Regions from separate parts of the Kluyvera sichuanensis genome, predicted to be linked through region 2. Evidence: predicted binding sites of a transcription regulator. Region 2 holds the regulator's gene; each other region holds the start of a gene.

Region 1 (4,254 bases), 2.0 Mb from region 2:
GGAAACGAAGATCAGGGTGCCCTGATACATTTCCAGCGCCATGTTCAGTGATTCGATAGATTCCATATCCAGGTGGTTGGTTGGTTCATCCATCACCAGAATGTTTGGTTTCTGCATCATCAGCTTACCAAACAGCATACGGCCCTTCTCACCACCGGACAGTACTTTCGCCGGCTTCTTGATATCGTCCTGGCTGAACAGCAGACGGCCAAGGAAACCACGAACCACCTGCTCGTCGTCGCCTTCCTGTTTCCACTGGCTCATCCAGTCAAACACGGAGAGATCGTTATCGAAATCTTCGGCGTGATCCTGCGCGTAATAGCCAATGCTGGCGTTCTCGGACCATTTCACGGTACCGCTATCCGGTGCCAGTTCGCCAACCAGGGTTTTCAGCATGGTGGATTTACCGACGCCGTTGGCACCGATAATGGCGATCTTCTCGCCCACTTCCATCATCAGGTTGAAGTTTTTAAACAGCGGGCCGTTATCAAAACCTTTAGTCAGCGCTTCGACTTCCAGCGCGTTACGGAACAGTTTCTTCTCCTGTTCGAAACGGATGAACGGGTTCTGACGGCTGGAGGCCTTCACTTCGTCGAGCTTGATTTTGTCAATCTGACGGGCACGAGAGGTCGCCTGACGAGATTTAGAGGCGTTGGCGCTAAAGCGGCTAACGAACGACTGCAGGTCAGCAATCTGCGCTTTTTTCTTGGCGTTATCGGCCAGCAGACGTTCACGCGCCTGGGTCGCTGCGGTCATGTACTCGTCGTAGTTACCGGCGTATACGCGCAGTTCGCCGTAGTCGAGGTCAGCCATGTGGGTGCAGACCATGTTCAGGAAGTGACGGTCGTGCGAAATGATGATCATGGTGCTGTCGCGTTCGTTCAGCGTCTGCTCCAGCCAGCGGATGGTGTCGATGTCCAGGTTGTTCGTTGGTTCATCGAGCAGCAGGATGTCTGGGTTAGAGAACAGCGCCTGCGCCAGCAGCACACGCAGTTTCCAGCCCGGAGCCACTTCGCTCATCAGGCCGTAGTGCTGCTCCAGCGGAATGCCCACGCCCAGCAGCAGTTCGCCTGCGCGTGATTCCGCAGAGTAACCGTCCATTTCGCCGTAGAGCACTTCGAGGTCGGCCACTTTGTAGCCGTCTTCTTCGCTCATTTCCGCCAGACCATAGATGCGGTCGCGCTCTTGTTTCACTTCCCACAGCTCGCCGTGACCCATGATCACGGTATCGAGTACGGAGTACTCTTCGAAGGCGAACTGATCCTGACGCAGCTTACCGATGCGCTCGTTCGGATCGAGGGAAACGTTGCCCAGCGTCGGTTCTAAGTCGCCGCCGAGGATTTTCATAAAGGTAGATTTGCCGCTCCCGTTTGCGCCAATCAGGCCGTAACGGTTGCCGCCGCCAAATTTGACGGAGATATTTTCGAACAGCGGCTTACTGCCGAACTGCATGGTAACGTTGCTGGTAACTAACACGGGAGTATCCTGAAGAATGTGACAAACCGCCTATTCTGCCACAATTCCGAATAAAAAGCGCCCGCCTTCGCCAGTGACTAAACTGTAACTCAAGTGAAAAAAATGTGATTTCGTACACATCCGAATTCCCTGCGGGGAGGAATGCACATATAATGCGCTCCTACCAACAGTCTGAATTCTCAAACAACCGCTGTAATGGCACTGATACCTCGCACAACATGAACATGAAATTAACTACGCTTTTCGCTGCGGCGCTTGCTGTCGTAGGCTTCTGTAATTCGGCATCGGCGGTAACCTACCCGCTGCCAACCGATGGAAGCCGCATTGTCGGTCAGAATCAGGTAATCACCATTCCTGAAGACAATAAGCAACCGCTGGAATACTTCGCGGCCCAGTACCAGATGGGTCTGTCTAACATGCTGGAAGCTAACCCTGGCGTGGATACCTACCTGCCGAAAGGCGGTAGCGTGCTGAACATTCCTCAGCAGCTGATCCTGCCGGACACCGTGCATGAAGGTATCGTCATTAACAGTGCAGAAATGCGTCTGTACTACTATCCGAAGGGCACCAACACCGTGATCGTGCTGCCAATCGGTATCGGCCAGCTGGGCAAAGATACGCCTATCAACTGGACCACCAAGGTAGAACGTAAGAAAGCGGGCCCAACCTGGACCCCAACGGCGAAAATGCACGCTGAATATGCCGCAGCCGGTAACCCGCTGCCAGCCGTCGTTCCTGCTGGCCCGGATAACCCGATGGGTCTGTACGCGCTGTATATCGGCCGTCTGTACGCTATCCACGGTACCAACGCCAACTTCGGTATTGGCCTGCGCGTAAGCCACGGCTGCGTACGTCTGCGTAACGAAGACATCAAGTTCCTGTTCCAGAACGTGCCGGTCGGTACTCGCGTGCAGTTCATTGATGAGCCTGTAAAAGTGACCACCGAACCAGACGGCAGCCGCTTTATGGAAGTTCACAACCCACTGTCTACCACCGAAGCCCAGTTTGAAGGCGGCGAAACCGTTCCGGTTGTGCTGACCAAAGCCGTGCAGAGCGTGACCAGCCAGGCTGACGTTGACCAGAGCATCGTTGACCAGGCGGTTAAAAACCGTTCCGGTATGCCAGTTCGTCTGAACTAATTGCCTGACGACATAAAAATGGCGGGTTAATTACCCGCCATTTTTTTATCCGTTATTCACTATCACTATGCCGCCATGATCGTAGCGATAGTGGCAGTGCGCGTACTCCAGCGGCGTGCCGTCATCCAGGTAAATAACCTGCTCCACCTCCAGCACCGGGTCGCCGGGCTCACAGCTTAGGTGCTGCTGATCGAGCGTGTCGGGTTTAATTGCCCGCACCACCCGATACGATCCCATCATCTTCAAGCCCAGATTTTCCTGCACATAGCGAAACACCGAACTTTCAAGATGCGCTTTACTTAGCCCTGGCACCAGCGACACCGGCATCACGGTCATATCCAGCGACAGCGGCTCGCCGTTGAGCAGACGCAGACGGACAAAGTCATAGACCGGCGCATCGGCGTTAACCAGCAGCGAAGCCTGCTCTTTTTCCGTAGGAAAACGCAGTTCAAAGCGAATGACCTGGCTTTCCACGGTGCCAAGATGCTCCCAGGTTTCGGTGGCCCCGGAGTAGTCGGCGCCGGGAACGTCCCACTGTGAAAGCTGCAGGAAATTCTTACGCACAAACGTGCCCTGGCCCTGACGGGTATACACCAGCCCTTCGACGATCAGCTGGCGCATAGCCTGCTGAATGGTCATCCGGCTGGTACCGAACTCCGCCGCCAGTGCAAACTGGTCGGGCAATGGTTCAGAGGCGGAATACTGCCGACTGATAATCCGTTTTTTAATTTCCCGCGCTATCGCGATGTATTTCGCCGCCATGGCCCACTCCTGTTATTACATCTCTTCACCATTGCTATGAATCGCTTTTTTCAGCCATTCATAGCTTTTCTTCGGCACACGCTTCAGGTCTTTTAAATCGTGGTTTTCACGGTTGACGTAGACCACGCCGTAACGTTTACGCATATCTCCCTGCGAGCTCAGAATATCAATCAGCCCCCAGCCAAGATAGCCAATGACCTGCGCGCCATCTTCAAACATCGCCGCTTTCATGGCGTTGATATGGTCACGATGATAGGCAATACGATAGTCATCTTCGATGATATGTTCGCCGTCCCAGGATTCGATCACCCCAATGCCGTTCTCAATCGGGAATACCGGCAGACGCCAGTCATTGTAATAGCGCGTAATAATACTGCGAAAACCGAGCGGGTCTATCTGCCAGTTCCACTCCGTCGCTTTCAGGTGCGGGTTCGGCGTGTCGCCAAACAGCATATAATTGTTCACCGCCGTGCCTTCCGGAACAGCGTCGCTGTTGAGGGTGCGGCTGGCGTAGTAGCTGAAGGCCATGTAATCGTTTTTCATGGTCGCCAGCACCGCCAGGTCTTCCTCGCGATAGATGTCATCAAAGCCGGACTGCTTAACGAAGTGCATCACTTCCGGGCTGTAGCCCTCGCCCGCAAAGGCACGCAGCAGGTTCTGGTTGAAGAACTCATCCAGTTGTTGGGCGCAGAACACATCTCGCGGCTTACAGGTGGCCGGATAAACCTGAGCGTGCGCCAGCATGCCGCCCATCAGCTTGCCCGGTTTGGTCTCATGCAAGTAATTGGTGAGATGCGCGTGGGCCATCATCACGTGGTGCTGGATTTCATAAAGCTCGCGCAGGGTTTTGTCGCCGCGCATATAGCCGGAGATCAGG
Region 2 (4,254 bases):
GATTCAGCGTGTTGAAGAGCGTGTTGTGTGCCTGGTTGACGCGCATCCGCTGGTAGGCAAGCTTCGGTGCCTGCGGGTCGGGGCTTAAGATGAGACGAATGGCCTCCTGGTCTGCCTCCAGCGCCGCCTGAGCGTTTTGCCGCAGCTGGCCGCTTTGCCACTGTGGCCAGAGCCAGATCATGCCGCCAAAGGCAATCAGGCAGCCGATGATGGTGTCGATAAAGCGGGCGACGATGAACTGCTCGCCGTTCAGCGTCAGAATCTGCAGGGTATACACGGCAGTGATAGTAAAGCCAACGGTGGCCCAGCCGTAGTGGCGACGGATGATCAGGTAACTCCCCAGCGTGACGATAAGCATGCCTGTCAGCGCCAGCCCTTCCGGCGCATGGAAGTGCAGGACGACGGCGGCAATCACCAGCCCCGCCAGCGTGCCCGCCGCGCGGTGGAATATACGTACGCGGGTTGCGCCGTAGCCGTTCTGCGTGACCAGCAGCACCGTCATCAGGATCCAGTAAGGCTTCGGTAGGTGCAGCGCTGCGCCCATCAGGCTGGCGATGCTCAGCATCACGCTGAGCCGGGCGGCGTTGCGCAGGGCCGGGGATTTCAGCGACAGGTAGTTTTTAAGCGCCGGGAATAGCGGCAGGCGGCGCTGTTTATCGGCCATCAGGTCACGCGGGTAGAGCGGTCGCTGGGAGCGCAGCACGCGGGCGATACGGCTGAAGTGCCAGGCGCAGAACTGGCCGACCGGGTTATCCGGATGCTGGTCGGCAATTTTTTCCAGCGCGCCGATCTGCTTATCCATATTGAAGCGAGTCGGGTAGCGGTGATAGAGAATATCGTCTGCCAGTACCCTCAGGCGTGCCGCGACGGTCTGGGCGTTCCAGCGGATCACCGCTTCGGCGTGGCTGCGTTCAACCAGCTTTTGTACCTCTTCCGGTTGGTGCAGGCTGACGGAGATATGCTCCTGTAAATCGAGCCCCACCTGGAAGGCGCGCAGCAGGCGCTTGTAGTCGTTGTGCTGGTTAGCCGCAAGCATGTGCAACTGCTGATAGCATTGGGAAATCAGATCCACCACTTTCTGCTGGCGAGTCAGCAGCGGCGGCAGCGCGGTGCTCGGGTCGGTGTGCTGGGTCAGCAGGCTATATTTAGCCTCGCAGTATTCGGCAAGCTGGCGATAGAGCAGGCTCAGCGATTCCCGCAGCGGCTGTTCGCGCCACATCCAGAACCACCACCAGTTAAACAGCCCGTACCAGAGCGTGCCCAGCGCGTAGAGCAGCAATGGCTCCCAGATGGGCATATTACCCGCCAGGCTTAGGGTAAAGATGGAAGCAATCAGCGAGGCAGGCAGCAGCCGCCCGTGCAGCGCGCTGATTTCCGCCGTGACGCCCAGCAGCAGCGCCAGCCCGGTGAGAATCAACGGTAGGGAAATGTCGTGTTCCAGCAGCAGCTGTACGGCAAGGCTACAGCCAGCAAACAGGCAGCCGCCAATAATCAGGCGCTTAAAAAAGCGTTTATGCGGCGTGTCGAGGCCAGCGATATTGCAGCAGGCGGGCACTAAGGAGAACAGCAGACCTTGCTGGAGGTGGCCGAGAAGCAGCCCGATGGCAACCGGCAGGCATAACACCAGCGTTTGCCGCAGTGCATAGTTGACTTCCGGGTGGTAAATCAGCCTGCGCCACATAGGGGGAAAACAAAAATGGCGTATTGCTTTCACAATACGCCATTTTGGGCCGGATTAGCGGGTACCGTAAACGACAATGGTTTTGCCGTGCGCGGAGATCAGGTTCTGATCTTCCAGCATTTTCAGAATACGGCCCACGGTTTCACGGGAGCAGCCAACGATCTGACCGATTTCCTGACGGGTGATTTTAATCTGCATACCGTCTGGGTGGGTCATCGCATCAGGCTGTTTTGCCAGGTTCAGCAGGGTCTGTGCGATACGACCGGTAACGTCCAGGAAGGCCAGGTTACCGACTTTTTCGGAAGTGACCTGCAGACGACGCGCCATCTGAGAAGAGAGACGCATCAGAATGTCCGGGTTAACCTGGATCAGCTGACGGAATTTTTTATAAGAGATTTCAGCAACTTCACAAGCGGTTTTTGCTCGTACCCATGCGCTGCGTTCCTGGCCTTCTTCGAACAGACCCAGCTCGCCGATAAAATCGCCCTGGTTGAGGTAAGAGAGGATCATCTCTTTGCCTTCTTCGTCCTTGATGAGTACAGCCACGGAGCCTTTTACGATGTAATACAGCGTCTCTGCTTTTTCACCCTGGTGAATCAGCGTGCTCTTCGATGGGTACTTATGAATATGGCAATGAGACAAGAACCATTCGAGAGTAGGGTCTGTTTGCGGTTTGCCAAGCACCATGCGCGGTTATCCTCTGTTATAAGCTCTTCCCAGCGGCAAAAACATTGCAGCCACTGGTTGCAATAGTATCCTTCCCGTTACCTGGGAAGTCGGCTGTCGAATAGGGTCGCAGCCTGTAATGTGATGTCCTCTGCATACATGCAGTACGTTTATGTATTACCGTAGCATCCTGACTGTTTTAGCATAGCTTTTGCCGTGTGTCTCCTGGTGTCTCGCTTCAGCATGACGTCGATCGCCTTCCATTGCGAGAATTGTTATGTGCGCGTAATCTGAGAAGAAAATTGCAACCTGGGAGTTAAATATTATGCAAGCGCGTGTGAAATGGGTTGAGGGGTTAACCTTCCTCGGTGAGTCAGCTTCAGGCCACCAAATTTTGATGGACGGTAACTCTGGCGATAAAGCGCCAAGCCCGATGGAAGTGGTGCTGATGGCCGCCGGCGGTTGCAGCGCGATTGACGTGGTCTCCATCCTGCAAAAAGGTCGCAATGACGTGACCGACTGCGAAGTGAAGCTCACCTCCGAGCGTCGTGAAGAAGCCCCGCGTCTGTTTACGCACATCAACCTGCACTTTATCGTCACCGGTAAAGCGTTGAAGGATGCGGCGGTATCGCGTGCGGTCGATCTCTCTGCTGAGAAATACTGCTCGGTTGCGCTGATGCTCGAAAAAGCGGTGAACATCACTCACTCTTACGAAGTGATTGAAGGCTGATTACATGCCAGACGTAGCCCGGCCGAACGTAGTAACGCCGGGGCCATTCCCGGCGTCGGTGCTCGCGCGCCTCGTCCGGGCTACCTGGTCTTGATGCTAGTTCCGACCTTCCATCAGACGCTGCACCAGCGGCGTCATGATTAATTCCATCGCCAGCCCCATCTTCCCACCGGGAACGACCAGCGTATTCATATGCGAGATAAATGAACCCTGCAACATGGCCAGTAGCCACGGGTAGTCGATGTGGTCGAGATTACGGAAGTGAATCACCACGAAACTCTCGTCCAGCGACGGAATGCTTTTGGCCGCAAATGGGTTAGAGGTGTCGACCGTCGGCACGCGCTGGAAGTTGATATGAGTGCGGGAGAACTGCGGGGTAATGAAGTTGATGTAGTCTTCCATCGACCGCACCACCGAATCCATCACTGCCTCACGAGAGTGACCGCGCTCGCTGGTGTCGCGGATCATCTTCTGAATCCACTCCAGGTTAACAATCGGTACCACGCCGACCAACAGATCAACATGGCGAGCCACATCGTGCTGCGGGGTAACGACGCCACCGTGCAGTCCTTCATAGAACAGCACATCGGTCGGTTCCGGCAGCGGCTGCCACGGCGTAAACGTACCGGGCACCTGGTTCCACGGCACCGCCTCGTCGTAGGTATGCAGGTATTTACGCGATTTCCCTTGCCCGTTCAGGCCGTAGTCGCGAAAGGTCTGTTCCAGCAGGCCAAAGTCGTTGGCATCCGGGCCGAAGTAGCTGATATGGCGGCCAAGGTCACGGGCCTTGCGGATAGCCATATCCATTTCCGGACGGGTATAGCGGTGAAAGCTGTCGCCTTCGACTTCCGCCGCGCGCAGGTTGAGCTGAGCAAAGATTTTACGAAACGCGAGGCTGGTGGTGGTGGTTCCTGCTCCGCTGGAGCCGGTAACGGCAATGACCGGATGTTTGGCAGACATGCGAATAACTCCCTGAACAGACGACAACGGAAGCGGGTAAAACGCTCCCTATCGTTAGAGTATAGTTAACCGCGAAATTGGTTACGGGGCATGATGTTGACGGTCTCGTGAAGCTCAGACCAGACCAGCACCGCTTCGCCTGTTTGTAGCTGGTGTTTGACGTCGGCGACCTTTTGCGCAAGTGAACGTTCATATTCACCATAATCAGTGCCTTCGC
Region 3 (4,254 bases), 660 kb from region 2:
CTGGAACTGCCGCAGGCATGGTTAAACGCATTTAAACCGGCCTATGATGCGCTGCAGGGGCAGGTGAAACTGCTGCTCACCACCTATTTCGAGGGCGTGACGCCGAATCTGGAAACCATTACTACGCTGCCGGTACAAGGGCTACACGTTGACCTGGTGCACGGTAAAGATGATGTTGAAGCCCTGCATCAGCGCCTGCCCGCTGACTGGCTGCTCTCCGCTGGCCTGGTTAACGGCCGCAACGTCTGGCGCGCCGACCTTACTGAAAAATATGCGCAGATTAAAGCGCTGGTGGGTAAACGTGACCTCTGGGTCGCCTCTTCCTGCTCGCTGCTGCACAGTCCTATCGATCTGAGCGTCGAAACCCGCCTGGACGCAGAAGTGAAGAGCTGGTTTGCCTTCGCCTTACAAAAATGTGGTGAGCTGGCGCTGCTTCGTGATGCGCTGAACACCGGCAACACGGCGGCACTGGTCGAGTGGAGCGCGCCGATTCAGGCTCGCCGTCACTCAACCCGCGTGCACAATGCGGCAGTGGAACAGCGTCTGGCGGCGATTACCGCCAAAGACAGCCAGCGTGCTAGTGCTTACCCGGTACGCGCTGAAGCGCAGCGTTCTCGCTTTAATCTTCCGGCCTGGCCGACCACAACGATCGGCTCTTTCCCGCAAACCACCGAGATTCGCGGCCTGCGTCTGGATTTCAAAAAGGGGAATCTGGACGCGAATAACTACCGCACCGGCATTGCCGAACACATTAAGCAGGCGATCGTCGAACAGGAGCGTCTGGGGCTCGATGTGCTGGTGCACGGTGAAGCCGAGCGTAACGATATGGTGGAATACTTCGGTGAACACCTCGATGGTTTCGTCTTTACCCAGAACGGCTGGGTGCAGAGCTACGGTTCTCGCTGCGTGAAGCCGCCCGTTGTCATCGGCGATGTGAGCCGACCGGAAGCGATCACCGTGGAGTGGGCGAAGTATGCCCAGTCTCTGACCGACAAACCGGTGAAAGGGATGCTGACCGGTCCGGTCACGATTCTTTGCTGGTCCTTCCCGCGTGAAGACGTGACCCGTGAAACCATCGCTAAGCAGATTGCGCTGGCGCTGCGTGATGAAGTGGCGGATCTGGAAGCGGCCGGTATTGGTATCATCCAGATCGATGAGCCAGCACTGCGTGAAGGTCTACCGCTGCGCCGTAGCGATTGGGCCGCCTACCTGGAGTGGGGCGTGGAAGCCTTCCGTATTAACGCCGCGGTGGCGCAGGATGATACCCAAATCCACACCCACATGTGTTACTGCGAGTTCAACGACATCATGGATTCCATTGCGGCACTGGATGCGGATGTGATCACTATCGAAACCTCCCGTTCCGATATGGAGCTGCTGGAGTCGTTCGAAGAGTTCGACTACCCGAATGAAATCGGGCCGGGCGTCTATGACATTCACTCGCCGAACGTACCAAGCGTGGAGTGGATTGAGGCTCTGCTGAAGAAAGCCGAGCAGCGCATTCCGGCGGAGCGCCTGTGGGTTAACCCGGACTGTGGTCTGAAAACGCGTGGCTGGCCAGAAACCCGTGCTGCACTGGCGAACATGGTCAAAGCGGCGCAGAACCTGCGTCAGGCTTAAAAAATCAAACGGAGGCTAACGCCTCCGTTTTCCTTTACTAAGGGAACTAGCCTTTTTTCCCGCCGTACTGCGCAAACCACGCCAGCATACGCTGCCAGCCATCTTTCGCTGACTCTTCATGATAGCTCGGGCGGTAATCGGCGTTGAACGCATGACCGGCTTCCGGGTAAACCACGATCTCGGCATTTGCATTGGCCGCTCGTAGCGCGTGGCGCATCGTTTCAACCGACTCCAGCGGAATCCCCGTGTCCTGGCCACCGTACAGACCTAGCACCGGGGCGCTAAGATCGACCGCGATGTCGACCGGGTTTTTCGGCATCTTCAGCGTTTTGTCACCCACCAGACGGCCATACCAGGCAACGGCGGCTTTGAGCTGCGGGTTATGTGCGGCGTATAGCCAGGTAATGCGGCCACCCCAGCAAAAGCCCGTCATCAATAAACGGCTGGCATCACCGCCGTTACGTGCCGCCCAGTTGGCGACGTGATCGAGGTCGGCCAGCACCTGCGCGTCGGGGACTTTTGACACCAGGCCGCTAAACAGCGAGGGGACATCGTCATAATCGTTCGGGTCGCCCTGACGGAAGTAGAGCTCTGGTGCGACAGCCAGATAGCCCTCTAACGCCAGACGACGACAAATATCGCGGATGTGTTCGTGGACACCAAAAATCTCCTGCACTACGATGATTACCGGCAGCGGCGCATCGCTATGCTTAGGGCGAGCGTAGTACGCTGGCAGCGTATCACCCTGTGAAGGAATAGAGGTTTCTCCCGCTGAGATAGCCTCTTCGGGCGTATGAACGGTGGTTGAGGCGTGAGGTGAAGCCGCAGGGGCAAATCCAGGTTGTCTGTTGGTTGTCATGGCATTCTCCGTACCCTTTTAATGAACTCATAGCCAAATCACATTGCCTGAATGCGGCGTATTTTTGGTCAGCAGGGAGTAACAATAACTTGTTAATGTGATGTGAATCACTAATTGCGTGGAATTTAATGTAATATTTTTAATTCTTAGTGATTGTGGTCACGAAAAGATGTTGTGGTCTTCTATAAAGTACATTTTTGCTTCTTCTGACAAAACTGAACCACAGAGGAGTTCTTTATGTCCAAGTCTGATGTTTTTCATCTCGGCCTCACCAAAAGCGACCTTCAAGGGGCTACACTCGCTATCGTCCCAGGTGACCCGGAACGTGTGGAAAAGATCGCCGCGCTAATGGAAAAGCCGGTAAAACTGGCATCTCACCGTGAATTTACCTCCTGGCGTGCCGAACTTGATGGCAAGTCAGTGATCGTTTGCTCTACCGGTATCGGTGGTCCATCCACCTCTATCGCCGTGGAAGAACTGGCCCAACTGGGTATCCGCACCTTCCTGCGCGTAGGCACCACCGGCGCCATTCAGCCGCATATCAACGTCGGTGACGTTCTGGTGACCACCGCTTCCGTCCGTCTGGATGGGGCGAGCCTGCACTTTGCGCCGATGGAATACCCGGCAGTCGCTGACTTCGCGTGTACGACTGCGCTGGTTGAAGCGGCGAAAGCCGTAGGTGCGACCACGCACATCGGCGTAACCGCCTCTTCCGATACCTTCTATCCGGGTCAGGAACGCTATGACACCTTCTCCGGCCGCGTAGTGAGAAACTACAAAGGCTCGATGGAAGAGTGGCAGTCAATGGGCGTAATGAACTACGAGATGGAATCCGCGACGCTGCTAACCATGTGCTCAAGCCAGGGTCTGCGTGCGGGGATGGTTGCTGGCGTTATCGTTAACCGTACCCAGCAGGAAATCCCGAACGCTGAGACGATGAAGCAGACTGAAAGCCACGCGGTGAAAATCGTGGTGGAAGCGGCACGCCGCCTGCTGTAAAGGAATGCTCAAGTATAAAGGCCTCATACGAGGCCTTTTTTATATTCGGCAATTTAATGTTGTGAGGCTTCTAATAACTCGCCCAGAGATAATCCCACTTCTTCTGACAATGGCATCAGTTCATTCTTTACAGTCGCTAACGCCTCCATAAAATGGCCTTTCTTATGTAGCGATACAATAGAACCGGCACATTGATGAAACTGTGCATGGAGTTCACGAAAGCGTTCATATTCAGGATGTTTAGCTAATGACTTGCCTTCGTTATATATCCATTCACCAACCTGGCACAACGCATCGTTAGAGACCTGTGCAGCATCAAACTCATCTTCCCGATGCTCTCGCAGGGCGGTAATCCAGCGTTCACGCCATGCAATATGAAAAGCAATGGCCTCTTCAAGGATTAAGCCGTTCAGGTTTTGCTGTTCCTTAGGAATGCCAAGGCTAATATTTTCACCTGCAATTCTCTTTTTTATCCATGTGCTAAATTCCATAATATTCTCCATGTTTATGGTTGCTATCTATGTTCTATAGTCGTATTGCTCATAGGGATTAATAACTAATAAATTTATTCTTATATTATTAGGCGTTGCTGTAGTTGCCTGGGATAATATACTTATTAAGGGTATGGTAATTTATGTTGCCAGGCAATGACATTATAAATATATTTTTGTAATATATATATTTGTTATTACTCTTTCGTTGTATATTTTCCTTGCTGTTTAAATAATTTTTGAAAATGATATGAGAAATATTACTTATTATATAAATAGCACTCT

Evidence for each region. The regulator CRP, encoded in region 2, controls carbon source genes, mostly activating them, when cyclic AMP is high. The targets are predictions, from matches to a motif close to ATGTGANNNNNNTCACAT.
Region 1: ldtB (L,D-transpeptidase) is a predicted target of CRP. The motif match lies at 1,579-1,596, and genes of this name have one in related genera.
Region 3: udp (uridine phosphorylase) is a predicted target of CRP. The motif match lies at 2,575-2,592, and genes of this name have one in related genera.

Annotation. Positions count from the first base shown of each region.
Region 1 covers NZ_CP162271.1:219,804-224,057, reverse strand. Annotated here, with positions in the region: gene AB2B48_RS01095 (ABC-F family ATPase) at 1-1,476, opposite strand, end outside; gene ldtB (L,D-transpeptidase) at 1,695-2,615, shown strand; gene AB2B48_RS01085 (GntR family transcriptional regulator) at 2,661-3,377, opposite strand; gene AB2B48_RS01080 (glycoside hydrolase family 1 protein) at 3,393-4,254, opposite strand, start outside.
Region 2 covers NZ_CP162271.1:3,293,925-3,298,178, reverse strand. Annotated here, with positions in the region: gene AB2B48_RS15990 (YccS/YhfK family putative transporter) at 1-1,681, opposite strand, end outside; gene crp (cAMP-activated global transcriptional regulator CRP) at 1,736-2,368, opposite strand; gene AB2B48_RS15980 (OsmC family protein) at 2,673-3,077, shown strand; gene AB2B48_RS15975 (phosphoribulokinase) at 3,174-4,037, opposite strand; gene AB2B48_RS15970 (YheU family protein) at 4,103-4,254, opposite strand, start outside.
Region 3 covers NZ_CP162271.1:3,955,118-3,959,371, forward strand. Annotated here, with positions in the region: gene metE (5-methyltetrahydropteroyltriglutamate--homocysteine S-methyltransferase) at 1-1,620, shown strand, start outside; gene AB2B48_RS19025 (dienelactone hydrolase family protein) at 1,667-2,479, opposite strand; gene udp (uridine phosphorylase) at 2,717-3,478, shown strand; gene AB2B48_RS19035 (CZB domain-containing protein) at 3,532-3,969, opposite strand.